DNA from 3 places in the Streptomyces sp. NPDC059788 genome. Region 1 is predicted to be linked to each of the others. Evidence: riboswitches for the same ligand, from Rfam matches in the RefSeq annotation. Region 1 holds a riboswitch; each other region holds the start of a gene.
What was found. Region 1 has a riboswitch for thiamine pyrophosphate ahead of thiO (glycine oxidase ThiO). Riboswitches for the same ligand answer to the same signal wherever they lie in the genome.
Positions count from the first base shown of each region.

Region 2: linked by a shared signal. The riboswitch ahead of thiC (phosphomethylpyrimidine synthase ThiC) and the one ahead of thiO (glycine oxidase ThiO) in region 1 are both predicted to bind thiamine pyrophosphate.
Region 3: linked by a shared signal. The riboswitch ahead of ACFV57_RS12235 (thiamine ABC transporter substrate binding subunit) and the one ahead of thiO (glycine oxidase ThiO) in region 1 are both predicted to bind thiamine pyrophosphate.

Region 1 is NZ_JBHWHY010000038.1:4,460-12,269, reverse strand. It holds gene pknB (Stk1 family PASTA domain-containing Ser/Thr kinase) at 1-1,672, opposite strand, end outside; gene ACFV57_RS29390 (thiazole synthase) at 1,843-2,637, opposite strand; gene thiS (sulfur carrier protein ThiS) at 2,648-2,875, opposite strand; gene thiO (glycine oxidase ThiO) at 2,872-4,083, opposite strand; TPP riboswitch at 4,245-4,360, opposite strand; gene ACFV57_RS29375 (NAD(P)/FAD-dependent oxidoreductase) at 4,524-5,798, shown strand; gene ACFV57_RS29370 (Rv2175c family DNA-binding protein) at 5,946-6,311, shown strand; gene thiE (thiamine phosphate synthase) at 6,465-7,115, shown strand; gene metF (methylenetetrahydrofolate reductase [NAD(P)H]) at 7,296-7,810, shown strand, end outside.
Region 2 is NZ_JBHWHY010000062.1:17,158-24,967, forward strand. It holds gene ACFV57_RS37370 (IclR family transcriptional regulator) at 633-1,403, shown strand; gene ACFV57_RS37375 (SsgA family sporulation/cell division regulator) at 1,508-1,933, shown strand; gene ACFV57_RS37380 (YibE/F family protein) at 2,186-3,640, opposite strand; TPP riboswitch at 3,712-3,870, shown strand; gene thiC (phosphomethylpyrimidine synthase ThiC) at 3,864-5,645, shown strand; gene ACFV57_RS37390 (YybH family protein) at 5,713-6,123, opposite strand; gene ACFV57_RS37395 (winged helix-turn-helix transcriptional regulator) at 6,115-6,561, shown strand; gene ACFV57_RS37400 (Bro-N domain-containing protein) at 6,579-7,514, opposite strand; gene ACFV57_RS37405 (hypothetical protein) at 7,704-7,810, opposite strand, start outside.
Region 3 is NZ_JBHWHY010000011.1:70,668-78,477, forward strand. It holds gene rpsB (30S ribosomal protein S2) at 1-557, shown strand, start outside; gene tsf (translation elongation factor Ts) at 667-1,503, shown strand; gene pyrH (UMP kinase) at 1,680-2,453, shown strand; gene frr (ribosome recycling factor) at 2,629-3,186, shown strand; gene ACFV57_RS12225 (phosphatidate cytidylyltransferase) at 3,186-4,316, shown strand; gene rlmN (23S rRNA (adenine(2503)-C(2))-methyltransferase RlmN) at 4,453-5,559, shown strand; TPP riboswitch at 5,593-5,727, shown strand; gene ACFV57_RS12235 (thiamine ABC transporter substrate binding subunit) at 5,806-6,882, shown strand; gene ACFV57_RS12240 (ABC transporter permease) at 6,945-7,810, shown strand, end outside.

The DNA.
Region 1 (7,810 bases):
CGTCGAAGCCCGCGCCGCGCAGCGTGGCCTCGGCGTCCGCCCGGTCCCGGCCGGTCACGTCCGGTACGTCGACCTCCGCGCCGCGGCTGACCGTGAGCGCGACGGCGGTGTCCGGGCGGCGCTTGTTGCCCGCCGCCGGGTCGGTGCCGATCACCGACCCCTTGGCGACCTCGTCGGAGAACTCCCTGCGCACCGTGCCGACCGTCAGCCCCAGGTCGCGCAGTCTGCGCTTGGCGTCGGCGACCGGAGTGCCCGCCAGGTCGGGCACCTGGACGATCTCCGGGCCCTTGGACAGCGTGATGGTGACCGTGCCCGTACCCCGGATGCGCTTGCCGTTCTCCGGGGCCGTGGCCATGACGTGACCGCGCTCCACGTTCGGGCTGAAGGCGCGCTCGACCTTCACGTCCAGGCCTTCGGCACGCAGCGTCTTCTCCGCCTTCGCCTGCGTCATGTCCAGGACCGCCGGGACGGTGGTGAACTGCCCGGAGTTGATGTACCAGACGCCCGCGCCCACGACCAGCACCAGCAGCACGGCCGCGACCACCGAGACCGTCTTGCGCCGGGCCCGCAGCAGCCCGGCCCAGGCCCCGCCCCGCGGAGCGGCGGCCACCGGACGCAGCCGGGTGGTCGGCTCCGCCGCCGACGCCGGGTCCGGCGGCGGGGCCGGAAGCCTGCTGGTGTGGTTCAGCGGCTCCTCCGGCGGCAGCGGCAGGGGCGGCTGCACGGCGACCCGCGGCAGCACGCTCGTACGGTCCTCGGGACCCGCCCCCGAACCGCCCTCCGGCGCCTCGTTGGCCTGCGGCGGCACCGCGTCCAGCTGCGCGTCGGACAGCTCGGCGCGCACCGCGCGGGCCTGCGCGAGCAGCGTCACGGCGTCCTGCGGGCGCAGCTCGGGGCGGCGCGCGGTGGCCGCGGCGACCAGGTCGTCCAGCTGCGGCGCCAGCTCGGGCGCGTACGTCGACGGGGCCGGCACGTCCTCGTGCAGGTGCTGGTAGAGCACCTGGGCCGCGCTGCCGCCGGTGTGCGGCTTGCCGCCGGTCAGCATCTCGAACAGCACGACACCGCACGCGTAGACGTCCGCGGCCGGACCGGCCGTACCGTCCTCGATCTGCTCGGGCGCCAGATAGGAGACCGTGCCCAGGACCGAGCCGGTCGAGGCGGTGGTGTTCGTGCCCACGGTCCGTACGAGGCCGAAGTCGGCGACCTTGACCCGGCCGTCGTCGCCGATCAGCACGTTCTCCGGCTTCATGTCGCGGTGCACCAGCCCGGCCCGGTGCGCGGCGCCCAGCGCGGCGAGGATCGGCTCGGCGATGTCCAGCGCGGCCCGCGGCTGGAGGGCGCCGCGCTCCCGCAGGACGTCGCGCAGCGTGCAGCCGGCGACGTACTCCATCGCCAGGTACACGTACGTACCGTCGGTGCCCTGGTCGAAGACGCCCACCACGTTGGGGTGGTCGAGCCGGGCGGCGGACTTGGCCTCCCGGATGAACCGGTCGACGAACGCGGCGTCGACCGCCAGCGACGGATGCATCACCTTCAGGGCGAGCACCCGGTCCAGCCGGGTGTCCATGGCCCGGTAGACCGTGGCCATGCCGCCGGCGGCGATGCGCGCCTGCACCTGGTAGCGGCCGTCGAGCAGCTGCCCGACCAGGGGGTCCTGAAGGGTCGTATCCACGGCAGAGGAGTCTACGAGCCGCTGCCCCGCTCGTGGGCGCCCCGCCCATGACCAGCGCCTTTCTGCAGCCGAACAGTGACAGGGACGTGCTGCCGGGCGTCCCGGACGCGAGGGATGTCCTTTTCGTGAAGAGCGGGCGGCGGCCGTCCGGGACCGCCGCCCGCCGCGCCTCAGAAGGCGGGCCGCTCCGGGTCCAGCACGGCGACGCCCTCCGTGGGCGAGGAGGCCTCCGCGTGGTGGCGGCGCGGAATGCGCCCCGCCCGGTGCGCCAGCCGGCCGGCCTCGACCGCGTGCCGCATCGCCTCCGCCATCAGGACGGGCTCCTGCGCGCGGGTCACCGCCGACGCCAGCATCACCGCGGCGCAGCCCAGCTCCATGGCGAGCGCCACGTCCGAGGCGGTGCCCGCGCCCGCGTCCAGGATCACCGGGACTCCGGCCCGCTCGGTGATCAGCTGGAAGTTGTGCGGGTTGCGGATGCCCAGTCCGGAGCCGATGGGGGAGCCCAGCGGCATGATCGCGGCGCAGCCCACGTCCTCCAGCCGGCGGGCCAGCACCGGGTCGTCGTTGGTGAACGGCAGCACCGTGAACCCGTCGTCCACCAGGGTCTCCGCGGCGTCCAGCAGCTCGACCGGGTCCGGCAGCAGGGTGCGCTCGTCGGCGACCACCTCCACCTTGATCCAGTCGGTGCCGAGCGCCTCGCGGGCCAGCCGGGCGGTGAGGACGGCCTCGCCCGCGGTGAAGCAGCCCGCCGTGTTCGGCAGCACGCGGATGTCGTGCCGCTCCAGCAGGGACAGCACCGAGCCGTGCACGGTCGGGTCCAGACGGCGCATGGCGACCGTCGTCAGCTCCGTGCCGGAGGCGAGCAGTGCCCGCTCCAGGATGTCGAGGCTGGGCGCCCCGCCGGTGCCCATGATCAGGCGCGAGTCGAAGGTGGTGTCGGCGATGGTGAGGAGATCGTCGGCCATGGTGTACGGATCAGCCTCCCTGGACCGCGGTGAGGACCTCGACGCGGTCGCCGTCGCCGACCGGGGTGGCGGGCCACTGGCCGCGCGGCACCACGGCCTCGTTGACGGCGGCCGCCACGCCGCCGGCGGCGGAGGTCAGTCCGGCGACGAGCCGGTCCAGGGTGAGCCCGCCGGGGAACTCGCGGGGCTCGCCGTTCACGGAGACGGTGATGGGCGTGGGGGGCGTGGTGACGGTCATACGGGCTGCTCCTGGGAAGCGGGGACGGGGGCGGGCGCGGAGCCCGGCCGGACACCGAAGGCCGGGAAGGGGCCGGACGGCTTCGGCGCGAAGCGGTCCGGGGCGAACGGCCGCGCCTCCTGCGGCAGCGGGCCGCCGGACAGCGCCGCCGCCATCGCGTCGCCCGTGACGGGCGTCAGCAGCACCCCGTTGCGGTGGTGCCCGGTCGCCAGCAGCAGGCCGGGCAGTGCGGTCGGGCCGAGCAGCGGCGCGTTGTCGGGCGAGCCGGGGCGCAGCCCGGCGCGGGTCTCGACCAGCGGCAGTTCGGTGATGCCGGGGACCAGTTCGTGGGCGTCCCGCAGCAGTTCGTACACCCCGCCCGCGGTGACCGTGGTGTCCCAGCCCAGTTCCTCGCTGGTGGCGCCGACCACCAGCTCGCCGTTCTCGCGCGGTACGAGGTAGAGCGGGCCGCCGCGCACCACGGCCCGTACGGTGCGGGACAGGAACGGTACGCCGCCGGGCAGGCCGTCCGGCATCCGCAGCCGCAGCACCTGGCCCTTGACCGGGCGGACCGGCGGCAGCACGTCCTCGGGGACGCCCGCCAGCTGCCCGCTGCGGCTGCCCGCGGCGAGCACGACCTGACCGGCCGCGATCCGGCTGCCGTCGGCCAGCTCGGCGCCGGTGGCGCGGCCCCGCTCGACGGTCAGCCGCTCGGCGTTGGTGCGGTGGAAGGCGACCCCGGCCCGTTCGCAGGCGGCGAGCAGCGCGGCGGCCAGCCGGCGCGGGTCCACCTGATGGTCCCCGTCCACGCGCAGCCCGCCGCGCACGCCCGGCGCGAGCATCGGCTCCAGGCGCCGGCATTCGCGCCCGGTCAGCCACTCGGACTCCAGCCCGCTGCGGCGCTGGAGGGCGTGCAGGTCGCGCAGATGCGCGCGGTCGTCGGCGTCCAGCGCGACGGCCAGGGTGCCGCACCGGCGGTAGCCGAGGTCCAGGCCGCTCGCCTCCGTCAGCTCGGCGGCGAAGTCCGGATAGCGGCGTGCGGAGGCCAGGTTGAGGCCGAGCAGGGTCTGCTCGCCGTAGTGCAGCTCGGTGACGGCGGCCAGCATTCCGGCCGCGACCTGGGCGGCGCCGCCGCCCGGCGCCGGGTCGGCGACGGCGGTGCGCAGTCCGAGCAGGGCCGCCCGCCAGGCGGTGACCAGGCCGATGATGCCGCCGCCGATGACGAGCACGTCCGGGTGCGGGCCGCCGGCCCCGGGGGCGGCGTGCTGTGCGGACGGCTTCGCGGATCGGGGTACGGACGGCTTCGCGGATCGGGGTACGGACGGCTTCTCGGACTGCGGTACGGGGGGCGGCTCCGCCGACGGCCGTACGGATGTCTGTGCAGGTGGATGCATGGGCGTCCAGCTCCTCCCTTCGCCGGAATGACCCGGATCAGGTTCGTACGGTCGGAGGCCGCGACAGCCTCCCTCTCAGCCCGGTCGCGTCCGGGCTCCCGCGAGTGCGTTCACCGGCAACCCTAGTACGGGCCGCCGACGCGCCGTAAGGGAGCGCCGGGCCGGGGGACGCGGGTTCCGGGCCGGTCCCCGCGGGTGACGGGCCGTGACGGTGTGTCATAGATCTCGTTGCGGGATGCTCCTGCTCGCGAGACACACCGCCCTAGAGTGATCGGGTGAGCGAGCAGACCCAGTCCCAGGACACTGACCGCGCGCGCCAGGACCGCGACGAGCGCGTCGCCGAACGGGCCCGTCGTGTCGTCATCGTGGGCGCCGGCCTGGCCGGCGTGCAGACCGCCGTCGCCCTGCGAGAGCAGGGCTGGCGCGGCGAGATCGCGGTGCTCGGCGACGAGCCGCACCGGCCGTACGACCGCCCGCCGCTGTCCAAGGCCGTGCTGCTCGGCAAGGCCGACGGCTCTACCTTCGACGTCGACTTCGAGGCGCTCGGCATCGACCTGCTCCTGGGGCGGCACGCCACCGGGCTCGCCGCAGCCTCCCGGGTGGTCGAGACGGAGGCCGGTCCGCTCCCGTACGACCACCTGGTGATCGCCACCGGCGCCGAGCCGGTGACCCTGCCCGGCTGCGACGGACTGCCGGACGTCCACGTCCTGCGCACCCTCGACGACGCCGAGCGGCTGCGGCCCGTACTGACCGGGCAGCGCGAGGTCGTGGTGGTCGGCGCGGGCTGGATCGGCGCGGAGTTCACCACCGCCGCGCGCGAGGCCGGCTGCCGGGTGACCGTCGTCGAGGCCGCCGACCGGCCGCTCGCCGGCGCGCTGCCCGCCGAGGTCGCCGCCCCCATGGCCGCCTGGTACGCGGACAGCGGCGCCGAACTGCGCACCGGGGCCCGGGTCGCCGCCCTCACCGAGGGCACGGTGACGCTCGCCGACGGCGCGACGCTCGCCGCGGACGCCGTCGTCGTCGGCATCGGCGCCCGGCCCTCGACCTCCTGGCTGGCCGGCTCCGGCGTCGAGCTGTCGCCCGAGGACCGCTCCATCCTGGCCGACGAGCGGCTGCGCACCTCCCTGCCCGACGTGTACGCGGTCGGCGACTGCGCCTCCTTCCCGTCCGCCCGCTACGGCAGCCGCCTCCTGGTCCACCACTGGGACAACGCCATGCACGGGCCGCGCAGCGTCGCCGCCACCATCGTCCGCGGCGAGGCGGAGGGCCCGGTCTACGACCCGGTCCCGTACTTCTGGTCCGAGCAGTTCGGCCGCTTCGTGCAGTACGCCGGGCACCACGCCGACGCCGACGAGACGATCTGGCGCGGCGACCCGGAAAGCGCCGCCTGGTCGGTGATCTGGCTGCGCGACGGCGTGCTCGTCGCGCTGCTGGCGGTCGGCCGGCCGCGCGACCTCGCCCAGGGGCGCAAGCTCATCGAGCGGGGCGCGGTACTGGACCGGCAGCTCGTGGCGGACGCGTCCGTACCGCTGAAGTCGGCGGCTGTCTGAGGCGGTCCGCGGTGGGCCTGGGCGGCCCGGAAGCCGGGCCCGGGGCCCGGTGGGCGGGTGCGGACCGAGGTGCGTTCGGGTGCTGTGGGCTGCGCCGATGGCGATGCCCCGCTACCGGCTGTCAGTGCGAGGTGGCAGGCTTGTCCTGTGACCGAGATTGACGCAAAGATCGATGGACTCGTGCCCGCCTGGCTCACCCTCCCCGACATCGCCGAGATGATCGGCGTCGAGGTGACGCGTGTGCGGCAGCTGGTGAAGGAGGGCCAGCTGATCGCGGTGCGCCGTGGCGAGAACCGTGCCCTGCATGTGCCGGCCGACTTCATCAAGGAAGGCAAGGTCGTCAAGGGCCTCGTCGGGACCCTCACGCTCCTGCGGGACGACGGCTTCGCCGACGACGAGATGCTGGAGTGGCTCTTCACCGCGGACGAGACCCTGCCCGGCACCCCCGCCCAGGCCCTGCGTGAGAATCGCGGTACGGAGGTGAAGCGCCGAGCCCAGGCGCTCGCCGTGTAGGAGCGCCCGACCCGGCCGCGGGCGCGCTCGCCGCGCGCCCGTGAGCCGTTCGCCGTCGCGTTCGCACCCGCGGCCGCGACCGTCTTCGCACCACTAGGGCGTACGGGCCGGAAGGCCCGGCCCGTACGCCGCAGACCTGGGGGGACCCGCCCGATGACCACCGCACGCCACGCCCTGGCCGACGCCCGGCTCTACCTGTGCACGGACGCTCGCAGGCGCCAGGGCGACCTCGCGCAGTTCCTGGACGCGGTGCTCACCTCGGGTGTGGACGTCGTGCAGCTGCGCGACAAGGGCATGGAGGCCGCCGAGGAGCTGGCCCACCTGGAGGTCTTCGCGGACGCCTGCCGCCGGCACGGCAAGCTGCTGGCGGTCAACGACCGCGCCGACGTCGCACACGCCATCGGCTCGGACGTGCTGCATCTGGGCCAGGGCGACCTGCCCGTGCCCGCCGCCCGCGCCATCCTCGGCGACGGCGTACTGATCGGCCGCTCCACCCACGCCGAGGCGGAGGTGGACGCCGCGCTGGCCGAGTCCGGCGTGGACTACTTCTGCACCGGACCCTGCTGGCCCACCCCGACCAAGCCCGGCCGCCACGCCCCCGGCCTCGACCTGGTCCGCTACGCGGCCGCGCGGCGGCCCGAGCGCCCCTGGTTCGCGATCGGCGGCATCGACGCGGGCAACCTGGACCAGGTGCTCCAGGCGGGTGCCCGCCGGGTGGTCGTCGTCCGGGCGATCACCGAGGCCGAGGACCCGGGCGCCGCGGCCGCCGACCTGGCGAAGCGGGTGCGCGCTCACGGGCAGTGAGCGGGCATACGGTACGAACCGGGCAGCCGGTACGGGCCTGCGGCGCGTCGGCCGGACATGAGCCGACCGGCTGGACGTGAGATGACCGGCCGGTGTCCGAAACGTGGACCGGAACGCGGCTATCCGGGCATTTCACCGGAGCCGGTTGGTGTGCCGGGAGCCGGTGGATAACCTGCACGTATGGCCCTAGGCACAGCTTCCACCAGGACTGATCGCGCACGGACCGTGCGCGACCTGCTCGCTTCCGGCAAGCAGTCGTATTCGTTCGAGTTCGCCGCCCCCAAGACGGAGAAGGGCGAGCGGACGTTGTGGAACGCCATTCGCCGGATCGAGGCGGTCGCGCCGACCTTCGTCTCCGTGACGTACGGCGCGGGCGGTACGTCCCGCGAGGGCACGGTGCGCGCGACCGAGCGGATCGCCACCGACACCACACTCACCCCGGTCGCCCACCTGACCGCCGTGAACCACTCCCTGGCCGACCTGCGCAACATCATCGGGCAGTACGCCGACGCCGGCATCCGCAACATGCTCGCGCTGCGCGGCGACCCGCCCGGCGACCCGATGGGCGACTGGGTCCGGCACCCCGAAGGCGTCCTGTACGCCGCCGAACTGGTCCGGCTCATCAAGGAGTCGGGCGACTTCTGCGTCGGCGTGGCGGCCTTCCCCGAGATGCACCCGCGCTCCACGGACTGGGA
Region 2 (7,810 bases), on a different contig from region 1:
GCCCGGGCCTGATCCGACCGGTCGCGCACGTCCCTCCTGGGGCGGTGGCTTCCGTCCCGTCGGCCCCGGCTGTTCGGTGGCTCGGGAGCCCGGCGGCCCGGCGGCCCGGCCCGTCTTTGGCCTGATCGCCCGGTCACCCGGCCGCCCGTGGCTTCCGTAATACCCGTAACTTCCGTAAAGCCCGTAAAGCCCGTAAAGCCCGTGAAGTACGGAACGCGCGGATCACCCGCGACGCCCCGCCCCGCCCCACCTGGGAGCGGGGCGTTCCCGTTTCCCGGTAGCTCCCGGCGGGTCGGCTCCCGGTAGAGCGCCTTTCGGCAGGTCGGCTCCCGGCAGGTCGTCCGCGCATCCGCCGACGGACCGGTCGCGCGCGGTGCGCCGTCCGCCCCTCCCCCTTGCGTACCGGGTAGGTCAACTCGGCGGTCAAACCCCCTGCCGCCCCGAGTTGCCAAGTTAGAGTGCGGTTCGCAGGCGTCTTCCGGATGGTGACGTTCCGGAAAATACCGAGTGAGGCATGGCCGGGCCGGGCGTCGACGATGGGGCCCCCTGGGAGACGCGGGCGGAGCGGGAGCGGCTCCCGCCATCGGGGCCGGACCGCCCCGGTGACCCGACCAGGGGGGTTGGCGTTGGCAATGGTGAACGGTGAATCCGTTTCGCACCCGACTTTGATCGGGTCGGTGCAGCGGGCGCTGCGCCTGCTGGAGGCGGTGGGCGCGCACTCCGCCGGCGCGCCCGCCAAACAACTGGCCAGGGAGGCGGGGTTGCCGCTTCCGACCACGTACCACCTGCTGCGGACCCTCACACACGAGGGCTATCTGCGGCGCGAGAACGGCGTGTTCGTCTACGGTGAGGCCGCCGATTCCATCGGGAGGGCGGGCGCCGAGCGCCGTCGCCGCACCGAGATAGGCGACGCGCTGGCCGCCGTGGGCAAACGGCTCGACGCCGCGGTCTACTTCGCCGTCTACCGTGAGGGCGAGGTGGAGGTGGTGGCCGCCACCGGGGACCCGCAACGGCCGCCGGTGGAGGAGTGGGTGGACTTCCGTACCACCGCGCACGCGCACGCGATCGGTCAGTGCCTGCTCGCGCAACTCGACGAACAGTCCAGGAAGGACCACCTGGCCCGGCACCCGGTGCGGTCGCTGACGCCCTACTCGGTGCGCTCCGAGGACGACCTGCGGCACCGCCTGGACTCCGTGCGGCGCGCCCAAGTCGCGTATGAGCAACAGGAATATGCCCTGGGCACAGTATGCTCGGCGATTCCGATCCAGGTGGGTTCGGCGGCCGCGACCATGGCGATTTCCCTTCCCGCGAGCGACGCTCAACGCCTACACTGCGTTACCGATCGACTACGCAGAATGGCGGAGGCGACGTTAACGACACTCGCATTCTCTATCAGTATCTGAAAAATCACTCCTTGTGATCCGCTTGCACGTGACAGACGATGGCGTCAATGGGGCCAAGAGGGACGATTCCTGGCCATCTCCGACCAAGTACGGGGCAGAGGCTGATGACCGACACAGTTCAGGCAGAAGTGATCATGAGCTTCCTCGTGTCCGAGGAGCTCGCCTTCCGTATCCCGGTGGAGCTGTACTTCGACTGCGCGGACCCCTATGCGGTCAGCTTCACCTTCGACCTTCCCGGCGATGTGCCCGTGACCTGGGCGTTCAGCCGGGAATTGCTGCTGGACGGGCTGAGCAAGCCGTCCGGTGAGGGTGACGTGCGCATCGAGCCGTCCTCCTCCGAACACCTCAGCGACGTCTTCATCGGCCTCCAGGTGGGCGACGAACGGGCGTTGTTCCGCGCCGGTGCGCCGCCGCTGGTGGCCTTCCTCGACCGTACGGACCGACTGGTACCGATCGGGGAGGAAGAGGTGTGCGACACGCTCGAATCGACATTGGACCGCATTCTTTCGGAGGCCCAGAAGGCAGGGTGACCGGCGGCTGTACGGGGATGGCTCGGCACGGCTTCTTCCGGGCCCGTCGCGGCCTCAGCCGCGGCTCCCAGGTGGCGGCGGCGGACCGCTGTCGGCCCGGCCGGGATCTCCGGCCCGCCCAGCCCGCGCGGTCCGCCAAGCCCCCTGACCTTCGCCAGGCCCCATGGTCCGCCCAGTCCCTGCGGTCCACCCGGCCCTTGCGGTCTGCCCGGCCCCGCGGCCCCTCGGGTCCATCCGCCGCGCCTGCCCCGCTCAGCGTTTGCGCCGCCGCCTGCCGCTTCCGGCGCCCCGACCGGCACGCCGTCCCGGACTCCGGCCCGTCGCCCCCCGGTCCGCGGAGACGACCAGCGCGGCCAGCAGCGTGGTCAGCGGTACGGACGCGACCAGGCCGATGCTGCCCACCAGCGTCCGTACGACCTCCTCGGCGACCACCTCGCTGGAGGCGACCGTACCGACACTGCTCTGTGCGATCGAGAACAGCAGGAGCAACGGCAGCGCCGCGCCCGCGTAGGCGAGCACGAGCGTGTTCACGACGGACGCGATGTGGTCGCGCCCGATGCGCATCGCCGAGCTGTAGAGCTTGCGCCAGCCCGCCGACGGGTCGGCCTCCTTCAGCTCCCAGACCGCGGCGGTCTGCGTGACCGTCACGTCGTCGAGCACGCCCAGCGAGCCGATGATGATGCCTGCCAGCAGCAGGCCGCGGATCTCGATGTCGGGGTACAGCCCGTGCACCAGCCCGGTCTGGTCGTCGGTGTTGCCGGTCAGCAGCGCCCACCCGATGAAGAGAGAGCCGAGCAGGCCGATCAGCAGCAGCGAGACGAGCGTGCCCAGTACGGCGACGGACGTACGGGCCGTGAGTCCGTGACACATGTAGAGGGCGACCAGCATGATCGCGCTGCCCCCGACGATGGCGACCACCAGGGGATTCGACCCCTGAAGGATGGCGGGGAGGATGAACAGCGTCAGGACCGCGAAGCTCACGACCAGCGCCACCAGCGCGAGCACCCCGCGCAGCCGTCCGACCACGACGACCGCCGCCGCGAAGATGGCGGCGAGCACCCACATCGGGAAGGTCCGGTCCACGTCGGCGACCGAATACTGGAGATCCTTGGGCGCCTTGGGCGCATAGGCGACCACGACCCCCTGGCCGGCCGTGTAGTGCCGCGTGGCGTCGGGCGTCACGATCGACTCGAACCGCCGGCCCGTGTCCTTGCCGGTGGTCACCTCGATTATCGCCCGTTCGCAGTGCTGTGCCTGGCGTTGGCGTGGGTCCGCGGGGGAGGACGGTTGCTGCTGCGACGGTTGCTGTTGCTGCTGGGCGTGCACGTCCGCGCAGTTCACCTCCTCCACCTTCACCACCTTCGCCTTCTCGGTCTGCTGGTCGAAGCCGACACCGGACGGCTTGTGCCCCGGCGCGCCACCCGGCCACAGGACGACCAGCCCGGCCAGGACCGCGGCGGCGAAAGGGATCAGTACGGCGGCGATGACCTTGCGCAGATGGCGCGAGACGGGGGCGGCGGGGCCGTGGCCATGGCTGTGACTGTGGCCATGACCGAGTCCTGGGCCGGGTCCGGGACCGTGGCCTCCGGGACCATGGCCGTGCGTGAGGTCGGGCCCGTGACGGCCCTGCTCCTGATCGGGCCCGTGCGCGTGCGCCGGGCCGTGAACGGGGTGGTGCGCGGAGTGCGGGGGCTCGTTGCTGGTCACCGCCCGATCATCGCAAGAACTGGCAGGGCCCCCTGTTCACCGCGCCACGACGGCCGCTACCGTGGTGGCACCTTTGCAATCGCGGGAGCTCGGAGCACCGGGCTGAGAGGGCGCTGACCCCCGTACGGAACGTCCGGCCGAAGCCGGGAACGCCGTCACGGACATCGCTGCGTCGACCGCCGAACCTGTTACCGGGTAATGCCGGCGTAGGGAGTGGGTCTTCATGACTCTGCAGGATGCACGCACGCCCGAAAACGGCCAGGGCTCCGCCAAGGAGATCGGCTGGCACAAGGGCTACCTCACCGGATCGCGCCCCGACCTGCGGGTCCCGGTCCGCCGTGTGCACCTCACCAACGGCAAGGACGTGACGCTCTACGACACGTCAGGGCCGTACACCGACCCCAACATCGAAAGCGACGTCCGCCGCGGCCTGGCGCCGCTGCGGGAGAACTGGATCATCGGCCGCGGGGACACCGAGGAGTACGCGGGCCGTCCGCCGCGGCCCGAGGACGACGGCCTCAAGCACACCTCGCCGCGCGGCGGTCTGAAGAACCTCGACGCGGTCTTCCCCGGCCGTCCCCGGCAGCCGCGGCGGGGCCGGGACGGCGCCGCGGTCTCCCAGCTCGCGTACGCGCGGCGCGGCGAGGTCACGGCGGAGATGGAGTACGTCGCGATCCGCGAGAACGTCTCCCCCGAGTTCGTACGGGACGAGATCGCGGCCGGCCGGGCCGTACTGCCCGCCAACGTCAACCACCCGGAGATCGAGCCGATGATCATCGGCAAGAACTTCCTGGTGAAGGTCAACGCGAACATCGGCAACTCCGCCGTCACCTCCTCCATCGAGGAGGAGGTGGAGAAGATGACCTGGGCGACCCGCTGGGGCGCCGACACGGTCATGGACCTGTCCACCGGCCGCAACATCCACACCACCCGTGAGTGGGTGCTGCGCAACTCCCCCGTCCCCATCGGCACCGTCCCCCTCTACCAGGCACTGGAGAAGGTGGACGGCAAGGCCGAGGAGCTGTCCTGGGAGGTGTACAAGGACACGGTCATCGAACAGGCCGAACAGGGCGTGGACTACATGACCGTGCACGCGGGCGTTCTGCTGCGTTACGTCCCCCTGACGGCCCGCCGCAAGACCGGCATCGTCTCGCGCGGCGGGTCGATCATGGCGGCGTGGTGCCTGGCGCACCACAGGGAATCGTTCCTCTACACCCACTTCGAGGAACTCTGCGAGATCCTCGCCTCCTACGACGTCACGTACTCCCTCGGCGACGGCCTGCGCCCCGGCTCCATCGCGGACGCCAACGACGAGGCGCAGTTCGCGGAGCTGCGTACGCTCGGTGAGCTGAACTCGATCGCCAAGCGGCACGGCGTACAGACGATGATCGAGGGGCCGGGACACGTCCCGATGCACAAGATCAAGGAGAACGTCGACCTCCAGCAGGAGATCTGCGAGGAGGCCCCGTTCTACACGCTGGGCCCGCTGACCACCGACATCGCGCCCGCGTACGACCACATCACCTCCGGGATCGGCGCGGCGATGATCGCGTGGTGGGGCACCGCGATGCTCTGTTACGTCACGCCCAAGGAGCACCTGGGCCTGCCGGACCGCGACGACGTCAAGACCGGCGTCATCACCTACAAGATCGCGGCCCACGCGGCGGACCTGGCCAAGGGCCACCCGGGCGCCCAGGAGTGGGACGACGCGCTGTCCGACGCGCGCTTCGAGTTCCGGTGGGAGGACCAGTTCAACCTGGCCCTCGACCCGGACACGGCCCGCGCCTACCACGACCAGACGCTGCCCGCGGAGCCGGCGAAGACGGCGCACTTCTGCTCCATGTGCGGCCCCAAGTTCTGCTCCATGAAGATCAGCAGGAGTATCACGGAGCAGTTCGGTGGCGAGGAGGGCTCGTCCCCGGAGGAGATCGAGGCGGGGATGCTGGAGAAGTCGAAGGAGTTCGCGGCGGCGGGCAACCGCGTCTACCTCCCCCTCGCCGACTGAGGTCACCTGCCCGGCCCTGCCGGGCGACTCCGGCCGCGCCCGTTGTCGCCCGGCAGCGGGCCGGGGTTCAGGGAGCCCCCACGTGGTGCGCCACCCCGAACGGGTTGTCGATCACGTAGCGCCAGTATCCGTCCGGCCCCCGGCGGGCCACGTCCGTCGCGGTGCCCGGGATGTGCACGTGCTCGCCGTCCGCCGCGATCCCGTCGATGACGAAGTCCACGATCAGCAGCGCCAGGTCCCCGACGACGTACGTGTGGCGTGGCGTCACCCGGATGGGCACCCGGAGCCGGAGGAACTCTCCATTGGCCCGGAGCCGATCAGCCCCGGTCACCAAATGGCCAGGCCGGGGCACGAAGCCCGCGTCCGGCTCGTAGAGCTGGTCGAGAACGTCCGGGTCGAAGGTGTTGAACGCTCGCGCGAAGGCGTACGCGTGGTCGGCAGCGCTGCGCGCCAGCGGCACACTGGTGGAATGCGACATGCGGCCAGCGAACACTCCGCCGACGTGGGTCACCAAAGGGAAACCCACACCAGTTGGGACACGGAGTTGGTGCCCGGCCCACAGGGCCGCACCCATCGGCCCGAGGCCGACTGCCCCGTCGAGGTCGCCCTCACGGCGGTATCCGGCCGCTGGACCACATTGCTCCTACGCGAGCTGATGGGCGGCCCTCGCGGGTTCACGGAACTGCGGAAACTGCTGCCGGAGCTCTCCGCCAAGGTGCTCAGCGATCGGCTGCGGGCCCTGCAGGAGAGAGGCTTGGTGGAGGTGGAGCGCCAACGCGCGTTCCCCGTCCGCACCCGGTACGCGCTGACCGGGGCGGGCCAGGCGCTACGACCGCTGCTGGTCGAGTTGTACGCCACCGGGGAGGCATTGCTGCGGCTGGCCGGTCACGGGGGCGGGAGTCCGCCCGCTCCGTAGGCGCGGGGCGCCATCCGTCAGCGACGCAACGCGTACTCCGGCGCGCCGTCGTTGCCGACCCCGACCTGGCGGATGCAGCCGCGCTTCAGCAGCATCCGCAGCGCGTCGTGCACGCGGTGCTCGGTGAGGCCGGTCCGCTGGGCAATCACTCGCAACGGGTAACTCGCGACACTCGAGTTGACGAGCGCGGGAGCCAGGTAGGCCGCTACGGCCCAGATGTCACCGGTGACGACCAACTGGCGTGCCTTCCAGTCGGCGAGCAGTCCGTCAGCGGTCAGGGCCGGTTCTTCGCAGACGTGTGAGGCTCGTCGATGGCCGGTTTCCAGCTTGTCCGCGATCCGGTCCAGCGAGTCGGCCATGCGGCCGAGCGAGTCGGTCATCTGGTGGAGAAGCCGCATCTCCTGCTGGCGCAAAGCGGCGTACGCCTCGTCCATACGGAGATTGTGTTCCTCCAGGCGGACGATGGCTTCGGCTACCTGAGGGGGCATGGTGTGGGCCGGGGGCGGGTCGGTGTGCGTACTGGTGGGCTGCGCCTCGGCGTTCCGCATGGTGTACGAGCCGTCGCGCTGGATGGCGACGATCACCTTGGACACCCACTGCTTGAAAGGCTTGCAAGAAGGCTTCGTGCAGGCGTTCACCAGCAGGATCAGGCCTTGGAGATCCACCATCTGCAAGTCTCTGCGCCACTCACGACCTGCGGGAATGCTGAGACTGTGACTTCCAGTCACAGTCTCAAGAGACTCTCGTCGCGGTTCCGGGACATGGTCCAGGAGAGCCTTGCGGGTGGTCGTGTAACCCAGTTCCCGGCAGACGTCCGATGCGGGGAACCAGTGCTCGCCGTTGGGCAGAGTGATCCTTCGTACGCGTGCCCCTGTAGCCGCGTATACGAAGTCGCCGATGTCCATCGCGTCCTTCTGGACCACGTGGTCCGGCGCGGTGTCGTTGTCGCTCATGGCGCATCACCTCCACCCCGAACATAAGTCCCCCTCACCCCCAACGCCGGTCCGATCAACCTCCTTTCACCCCATCGGGGCGCACGCCACCCAGCCCCGCCACCCAGCCCACGACACCCAGCACACATACGCCGCGGGGCCGGTGACTCGGCCCCGCGGCGCGGTGGCGTTGCGGGTGGTGCGTGGGCGCTATTCAGGGTGGTGGTCCGGCCCGCCGTAGTCCGGGCTGGTGAAGTCCGGACTGGTGAAGCGGGGCCGGGGAGCGGCGGGCGGGCCGCCGTCCGGGCTGGTGAAGT
Region 3 (7,810 bases), on a different contig from region 1:
AGGAGCTCGAGCAGATCGACTTCGAGGATGTGGCCGCCTCCGGCCTCACCAAGAAGGAGCTCCTGGTCCTCTCCCGCGAGAAGGCCAAGCTGGAGAAGACCCTCGGCGGTATCCGCGAGATGCAGAAGGTGCCCAGCGCCGTCTGGATCGTGGACACCAAGAAGGAGCACATCGCCGTCGGCGAGGCGCGCAAGCTCAACATCCCGGTCGTGGCGATCCTCGACACGAACTGCGACCCGGACGAGGTCGACTACAAGATCCCGGGTAACGACGACGCGATCCGCTCCGTCACCCTGCTCACCCGCGTGATCGCCGACGCCGTCGCCGAGGGCCTCATCGCCCGCTCCGGCGTCGCCACCGGCGACCAGAAGCCGGGCGAGAAGGCCGGCGAGCCGCTCGCCGAGTGGGAGCGCGACCTGCTCGAGGGCGACAAGAAGGCGGACTCCGAGGAGGCCCCCAAGGCCGAGGACAAGCCCGCCGAGGCCCCCGCCGCCGAGGTTCCTGCCGCTGAGGCCCCCGCCGCCGAGGCCGAGAAGCCGGCCGCCGAGCAGGCCTGACGCCGCACGACCGGTTGACGACGGCGGGGGAGAGCGCCACGCGCGCTGCCCCCGCCGTCCACCCGTAGATCTTTCGACTGTCGAGATTTCGAGAAGAGATTCACAGACCATGGCGAACTACACCGCCGCGGACGTCAAGAAGCTCCGCGAGCTGACCGGCGCCGGCATGATGGACTGCAAGAAGGCCCTGGACGAGGCCGAGGGCAGCGTCGACAAGGCCGTGGAGATCCTCCGCGTCAAGGGCCAGAAGGGCGTCGCCAAGCGCGAGAGCCGTTCGGCCGAGAACGGCGCCGTCGTCTCCCTCATCTCCGAGGACAAGACCTCCGGCGTCCTGCTTGAGCTGAAGTGCGAGACGGACTTCGTCGCCAAGGGTGAGAAGTTCCTGGCCGTCGCCAACGCGCTGGCCGCGCACGTCGCCGCCACCTCCCCGGCCGACCTCCAGGCGCTGCTCGCCTCCGAGATCGAGGCCGGCAAGACCGTCCAGGCGTACGTCGACGAGGCCAACGCCACGCTCGGCGAGAAGATCGTCCTGGACCGCTTCGCGCAGTTCTCCGGTGGCTACGTGGCCGCTTACATGCACCGCACCATGCCCGACCTCCCGCCGCAGGTCGGCGTCCTGGTCGAGCTGGACAAGGAGAACGCCGAGACCGCCAAGGACGTCGCGCAGCACATCGCCGCGTTCGCGCCGAAGTACCTCACCCGTGAGGACGTCCCGGCCGATGTCGTCGAGAACGAGCGTCGCGTCGCCGAGGCCACCTCGCGCGAGGAGGGCAAGCCCGAGGCCGCCCTCCCGAAGATCGTCGAGGGTCGCGTCAACGGCTTCTTCAAGGAGAACACGCTGCTGGCGCAGCCCTTCGCGAAGGACAACAAGAAGTCCGTCGAGAAGGTCCTGGAAGAGGCCGGTGTCTCGCTGAAGCGCTTCGCGCGCATCCGCGTCGGCGCCTGAGCCCAGCCGTGGGCCTTGTCGCCAAGGCCAGCGAATGACCTGCGGCCCCGCTAGGGTCGTACGCAGTCGGCCGCGTACCGGCCGACCGCAGATGTGACGAGGAGGCCATTGCCGTACAGGGATCTGAACCAGACCCCCGGCAATGGCCTTCTTCGTATGTGCACGAGGAGAGCGTGATGAATCAGGGTGCCGACGGCGCGGACACAGCCCACAAAGCCGACAGTGACGGGAAGGGACGCTTCCTGCTGAAGCTGTCGGGCGAAGCGTTCGCCGGCGGCGGCGGACTGGGCGTCGACCCCGATGTCGTGCACGCCATCGCCCGTGAGATCGCAGCCGTGGTCCGCGACGGCTACGAGATCGCCATCGTGATCGGCGGCGGCAACTTCTTCCGCGGAGCCGAACTGCAGCAGCGCGGCATGGACCGCGCCCGCTCGGACTACATGGGCATGCTCGGCACGGTCATGAACTGCCTGGCCCTCCAGGACTTCCTGGAGAAGGAGGGCATCGACTGCCGCGTCCAGACCGCGATCACCATGGGCCAGGTCGCGGAGCCGTACATTCCGCTGCGCGCCGTGCGCCACATGGAGAAGGGCCGCGTCGTCATCTTCGGCGCCGGCATGGGAATGCCGTACTTCTCCACCGACACCACCGCGGCCCAGCGCGCCCTTGAGGTCGGTGCCGAGGCCATGCTGATGGGCAAGAACGGGGTGGACGGGGTCTACGACGCCGACCCCAAGAAGTTCCCGGACGCGGTGAAGTTCGACGCCCTCGAATACGGCGAGGTCATCACCCGCGACCTCAAGGTCGCCGACGCCACCGCCATCACGCTCTGCCGTGACAACAAGCTGCCGATCCTCGTCTTCGAACTGCTCGCCGAGGGCAACATCGCGCGCGCGGTGAAGGGTGAGAAGATCGGCACGCTCGTCAGCGATCAGGGCACCCGGGCCTGACGGCCCCAACTGCCGTATTGCCGTACGGGCAGCGCACCGTACGGGCGGCAACCCCGGGTCCGGGGAAGACCCCGGCACGGGGATGGACAACGGCCTGCCGGTCGGACACCGTGCAGGAGAAGACGCGCGGCAGGGGCGAGGCTCTGCTTCTTACCGAAAAGACCAGGAGCAAGTGGTGATCGAAGAGATCCTCCTCGAGGCCGAGGAGAAGATGGAGAAGGCCGTCGTGGTCGCCAAGGAGGACTTCGCCGCGATTCGCACCGGGCGTGCGCACCCGGCGATGTTCAACAAGATCGTGGCGGACTACTACGGCGCCATGACGCCGATCAACCAGCTGGCGTCGTTCTCGGTGCCCGAACCGCGGATGGCCGTGGTGACCCCGTTCGACAAGAGCGCGCTGCGCAACATCGAGCAGGCGATCCGGGACTCCGACCTGGGCGTCAACCCGAGCAATGACGGCCATATCATTCGCGTGAACTTCCCGGAGCTCACCGAGGAGCGCCGCCGGGAGTTCATCAAGGTCGCCAAGAACAAGGCCGAGGACTCGAAGATCTCGATCCGCAGCATCCGGCGCAAGGCCAAGGAAGCCCTCGACAAGCTCGTCAAGGACAAGGAGTCCGGCGAGGACGAGGTACGCCGGGCGGAGAAGGAGCTCGACGACACCACCGCGAAGTACGTCGCGCAGGTGGACGAGCTCCTCAAGCACAAGGAATCCGAGCTCCTCGAGGTCTGATGAACGAGTCATCCTGGGGGGCCCCGCCTGGCGTCGGTCAAGCCGGTCAATGGGGACCACCCGACCAGGGACCCGTCGGTTCGGCGGGTCCCGCGCACGACTGGGGCGCGGCGGCGCAGACTCGCCCCATGCCCATCGTGCCCGACCCAGGCGGACACCAGGACGACGACCGGAAACCTCTGGACGACGACCGGGACGACCGGGGGGCCGCTCGGCTGAGCGGCCCCCTGTTCCGCGACGAACAGCCGCAGGAGCCCATGCCCACCTCTTTGCCGGGGCCCGACAGCTCACAGCAACCCCACAAGCCGCAGAAGAAGAGCGCGGGACGCAACCTCCGGGCCGCCATAGGGGTCGGCGTCGGCCTCGGCGCCGTCATCCTCATCTCGCTCTTCGTCTACAAGCCGCTGTTCGTGGGCGTGATAGTGATCGCGGTGGTCGTGGGCCTGTGGGAGCTGACCTCGCGGCTGTCGGAGCGCAAGGACATCAAGGTGCCGCTGGTGCCGCTCGCGCTCGGCGGTACGGCCATGGTGGTCGCCGGCTACGTGCGGGGCGCGGAGGGTGCCTGGGTGGCGATGGCCCTCACCGCGCTCGCCGTCCTCGTATGGCGCATGACGGAGGCCCCCGAGAACTACCTCCGTGACGTCACGGCAGGCGTCTTCGCGGCGTTCTACGTGCCGTTCCTGGCGACGTTCGTGGCGATGATGCTGGCCGCCGACGACGGGCCGCAGCGCGTCCTGACGTTCCTGCTGCTGACCGTCGTCAGCGACACGGGCGCGTACGCGGTGGGCTGGCGCTTCGGCAAGCACAAGCTCGCGCCGCGCATCAGCCCCGGCAAGACCCGCGAGGGGCTGTTCGGCGCGGTGCTGTTCGCCATGGTCGCGGGCGCGCTGTGCATGGAGCTGATCATCACGGACGGCGCCTGGTGGCAGGGCCTGCTCCTGGGCATCGCCGTCGCGGCCAGCGCGACGCTCGGCGACCTCGGCGAGTCCATGATCAAGCGGGATCTCGGCATCAAGGACATGGGCACGCTGCTGCCCGGCCACGGCGGCATCATGGACCGCCTGGACTCCCTCCTGCCGACCGCCCCGGTCGTCTGGCTCCTGTACGTCATCTTCGTCGGATCCGGCTGACCAGCGGTTTTCCGTACGCGTCCCCGTACGCGTGAGGGGCCCGTCACACCTTGTGGCGGGCCTTTTCGCGCTCCGGGACCGGCCTCCCGTCCGAGCGGCGATCGTCACTTCGTACGTCTGCGACACTGGAAGAACCATGCCTAAGCCCGGAGAACTCACTTTCGTCGCGCCGCGCGGGGCCAAGAAGCCCCCGCGGCACCTTGCTGATCTCACCCCCGCCGAGCGGCGCGAAGCCGTGGCCGCGGCCGGTGAGAAGCCGTTCCGCGCCAAGCAGCTGTCGCAGCACTACTTCGCGCGGTACGCGCACGACCCGGCGGAGTGGACCGACATCCCGGCCGCGGCGCGCGGCAAGCTGGCGTCGGAGCTGCTGCCCGAGCTGATGAGCGTGGTGCGGCACATCTCCTGTGACGACGACACCACCCGTAAGACGCTGTGGAAGCTCCACGACGGCACGCTCGTGGAGTCCGTGCTGATGCGCTACCCGGACCGGGTCACGATGTGCATCTCGTCGCAGGCCGGGTGCGGCATGAACTGCCCGTTCTGCGCGACGGGGCAGGCCGGACTGGACCGGAACCTCTCCACCGCGGAGATCGTTCATCAGATCGTCGACGGCATGCGGGCGCTGCGCGACGGTGAGGTGCCGGGCGGGCCGGCCCGGCTGTCCAACATCGTCTTCATGGGCATGGGCGAGCCGCTGGCGAACTACAAGCGGGTCGTGGGCGCGATCCGGCGGCTGACCGACCCCGAGCCCGACGGCGTGGGGCTGTCCCAGCGCGGCATCACGGTGTCCACGGTCGGTCTCGTCCCGGCGATGCTGCGGTTCGCGGACGAGGGCCTGAAGTGCCGGCTCGCGGTGTCGCTCCACGCACCCGACGACGAGCTGCGCGACACGCTCGTACCGGTCAACACGCGCTGGAAGGTGCGCGAGGTGCTGGACGCCGCCTGGGAGTACGCGGAGAAGTCCGGCCGCCGGATCTCGATCGAGTACGCCCTGATCCGCGACATCAACGACCAGGCCTGGCGCGGGGACCTCCTGGGCCGACTGCTCAAGGGCAAGCGCGTCCATGTGAACCTGATCCCGCTGAACCCGACGCCCGGTTCGAAGTGGACCGCCTCGCGCCCCGAGGACGAGAAGGCGTTCGTCGAGGCCATCGCCGCGCACGGAGTGCCGGTGACCGTCCGCGACACGCGCGGGCAGGAGATCGACGGCGCCTGCGGGCAGCTCGCGGCCTCGGAGCGCTGACCGCCCGCTGGTACTGTGTGATCGAACAAATGCACATTCCGACAGGGGAGCGCCACAGCGCTGAGAGTGCGGCAGTGTCACGGACCGAGCGTCACGGACACCGAGGTGCCGCAGACCCTTGAACCTCGCCCGGGTCATTCCGGGTAGGAAGTTCGGTCGTCACTCATGCTGTTGCGCCCCATCCGGCCTTCCTCGTGAAGCGCCGGGTGGGGCCGCGTCTCTTCCTGGCCAGCCAGGAGGAATCCAGTGAGCACCACCAGAAGGATCACCGTCACGGCGCTGGCCGCCGCGGCCGGCATGACGGCGCTCGCCGCGTGCGGCTCGGGCGGCGGCGGCAGTACGGACCCCAAGACGGTCACGCTCGTCAGCCACGACTCCTTCAACGTCTCCAAGTCCGTGCTGGAGGAGTTCACCCGGCAGACCGGCTACAAGGTCAACGTGCTCAAGGGCGGGGACGCGGGCAAGGCCGTCAACCAGGCGATCCTCTCCAAGGGCAACCCGCAGGGCGACGTCTTCTTCGGGATCGACAACACACTGCTGTCGCGTGGCCTGAAGGAGGGGCTCTTCACCCCGTACGAGGCCAAGGGGCTGGCGAGCGTCCCCGGAGAGCTGCAGCTCGACAAGGCGGAGCACCGGGTGACGCCGGTGGACTACGGCGACACCTGCGTCAACTACGACCGCGCCTACTTCGCCGAACACAAGATCGCGCCGCCGCGGACCTTCGACGACCTGCTCAAGCCCGAATACAAGGGACTGCTCGTCACCGAGAACTCCGCCACGTCGTCGCCCGGCCTTGCCTTCCAGCTCGGCACCATCGCCGAATACGGTGAATCCGGCTGGCAGGACTACTGGAAGAAGCTCAAGGCCAACGGCGTAGAGGTCGTGGACGGCTGGGAGCAGGCGTACAACGAACGCTTCTCGGGCTCCGCGGCAGGCAAGGGCAAGGGCGACAAGCCCCTGGTGGTCTCGTACGCCTCCAGCCCGCCCGTCGAGGTGCTCGGCAAGAAGCCCGAGCCCAAGGAAGCGCCGACGGGTGTCGCGACCGGTACGTGCTTCCGGCAGATCGAGTTCGCCGGCCTGCTCAAGGGCGCCAAGAACGACAAGGGCGGCAAGGCGCTGCTGGACTTCCTGCTGAGCAAGAAGTTCCAGGAGGACGTCCCGCTCCAGATGTTCGTCAACCCGGCGCGTACGGACGCCAAGGTGCCCGAACTGTTCACCAAGTACGGCGAGAAGATCGACAAGCCGGAGACGGTGGCTCCGGACGCCATCACAAAGAACCGCGAACAATGGATCAAGCAGTGGTCCTCGCTCGTCCTGAAGTAACCGGCCGCGAGAAGCGGGCACGGCGCTCACGGGGACGGGGAACGGCCTCGCGGCTGGCTCTGATGGCCCTGCCGCTCGCCTTCTTCGCGCTCTTCTTCGCCTACCCCGTCGCCGCGATCGTCGGGCGCGGGCTGAAGGACGGCGGACAGTGGCAGCTGGGCCGGGCCGGGGAAGTGCTCTCCGACCCGGACGTCCTGCACGTGCTGTGGTTCACCGTCTGGCAGGCGGCGGCATCGACCGGGCTCACGCTGCTGATCGCGCTCCCCGGCGCATACGTCTTCGCGCGCTTCGAATTCCCCGGAAAGAGGCTGCTGCGGTCGGTGGTCGCGGTGCCGTTCGTCCTGCCCACGGTGGTGGTGGGCTCGGCGTTCCTGGCGCTGGTCGGGCGCGGCGGCGTACTGGACGACCTGTGGGGCGTACGGCTGGACACGTCGGTGTGGGCGATCCTGCTGGCGCACGTCTTCTTCAACTACGCCGTGGTCGTACGGACCGTCGCCGGCCTCTGGGGACAGCTCGACCCGCGGCAGGAGGAAGCGGCCCGGGTGCTCGGCGCGTCCCGCTGGAGCGCCTGGCGGCGGGTGACGCTGCCCGCTCTGGCGCCGGCCGTCGCGGCGGCCGCTCTGATGGTCTTCCTCTTCACCTTCACCTCCTTCGGGGTGGTGCAGATCCTGGGCGGGCCGAAGTTCTCCACTCTGGAAGTGGAGATCTACCGGCAGACCGCCGATTTCCTGGACCTCCCGACGGCCGCCGTCCTCACCCTGCTGCAGTTCGCCGCCGTGCTCGCATTGCTGGCGCTGCACGCCTGGACCGTACGGCGGCGGGAAGCCACCCTCACACTCGTCGACCCGGCGCAGACGGCGCGACGGCCCCGTGGCGTCGGCCAGTGGGCGCTGCTGTGGGGCACGCTCGTCGTGATCACACTGCTGCT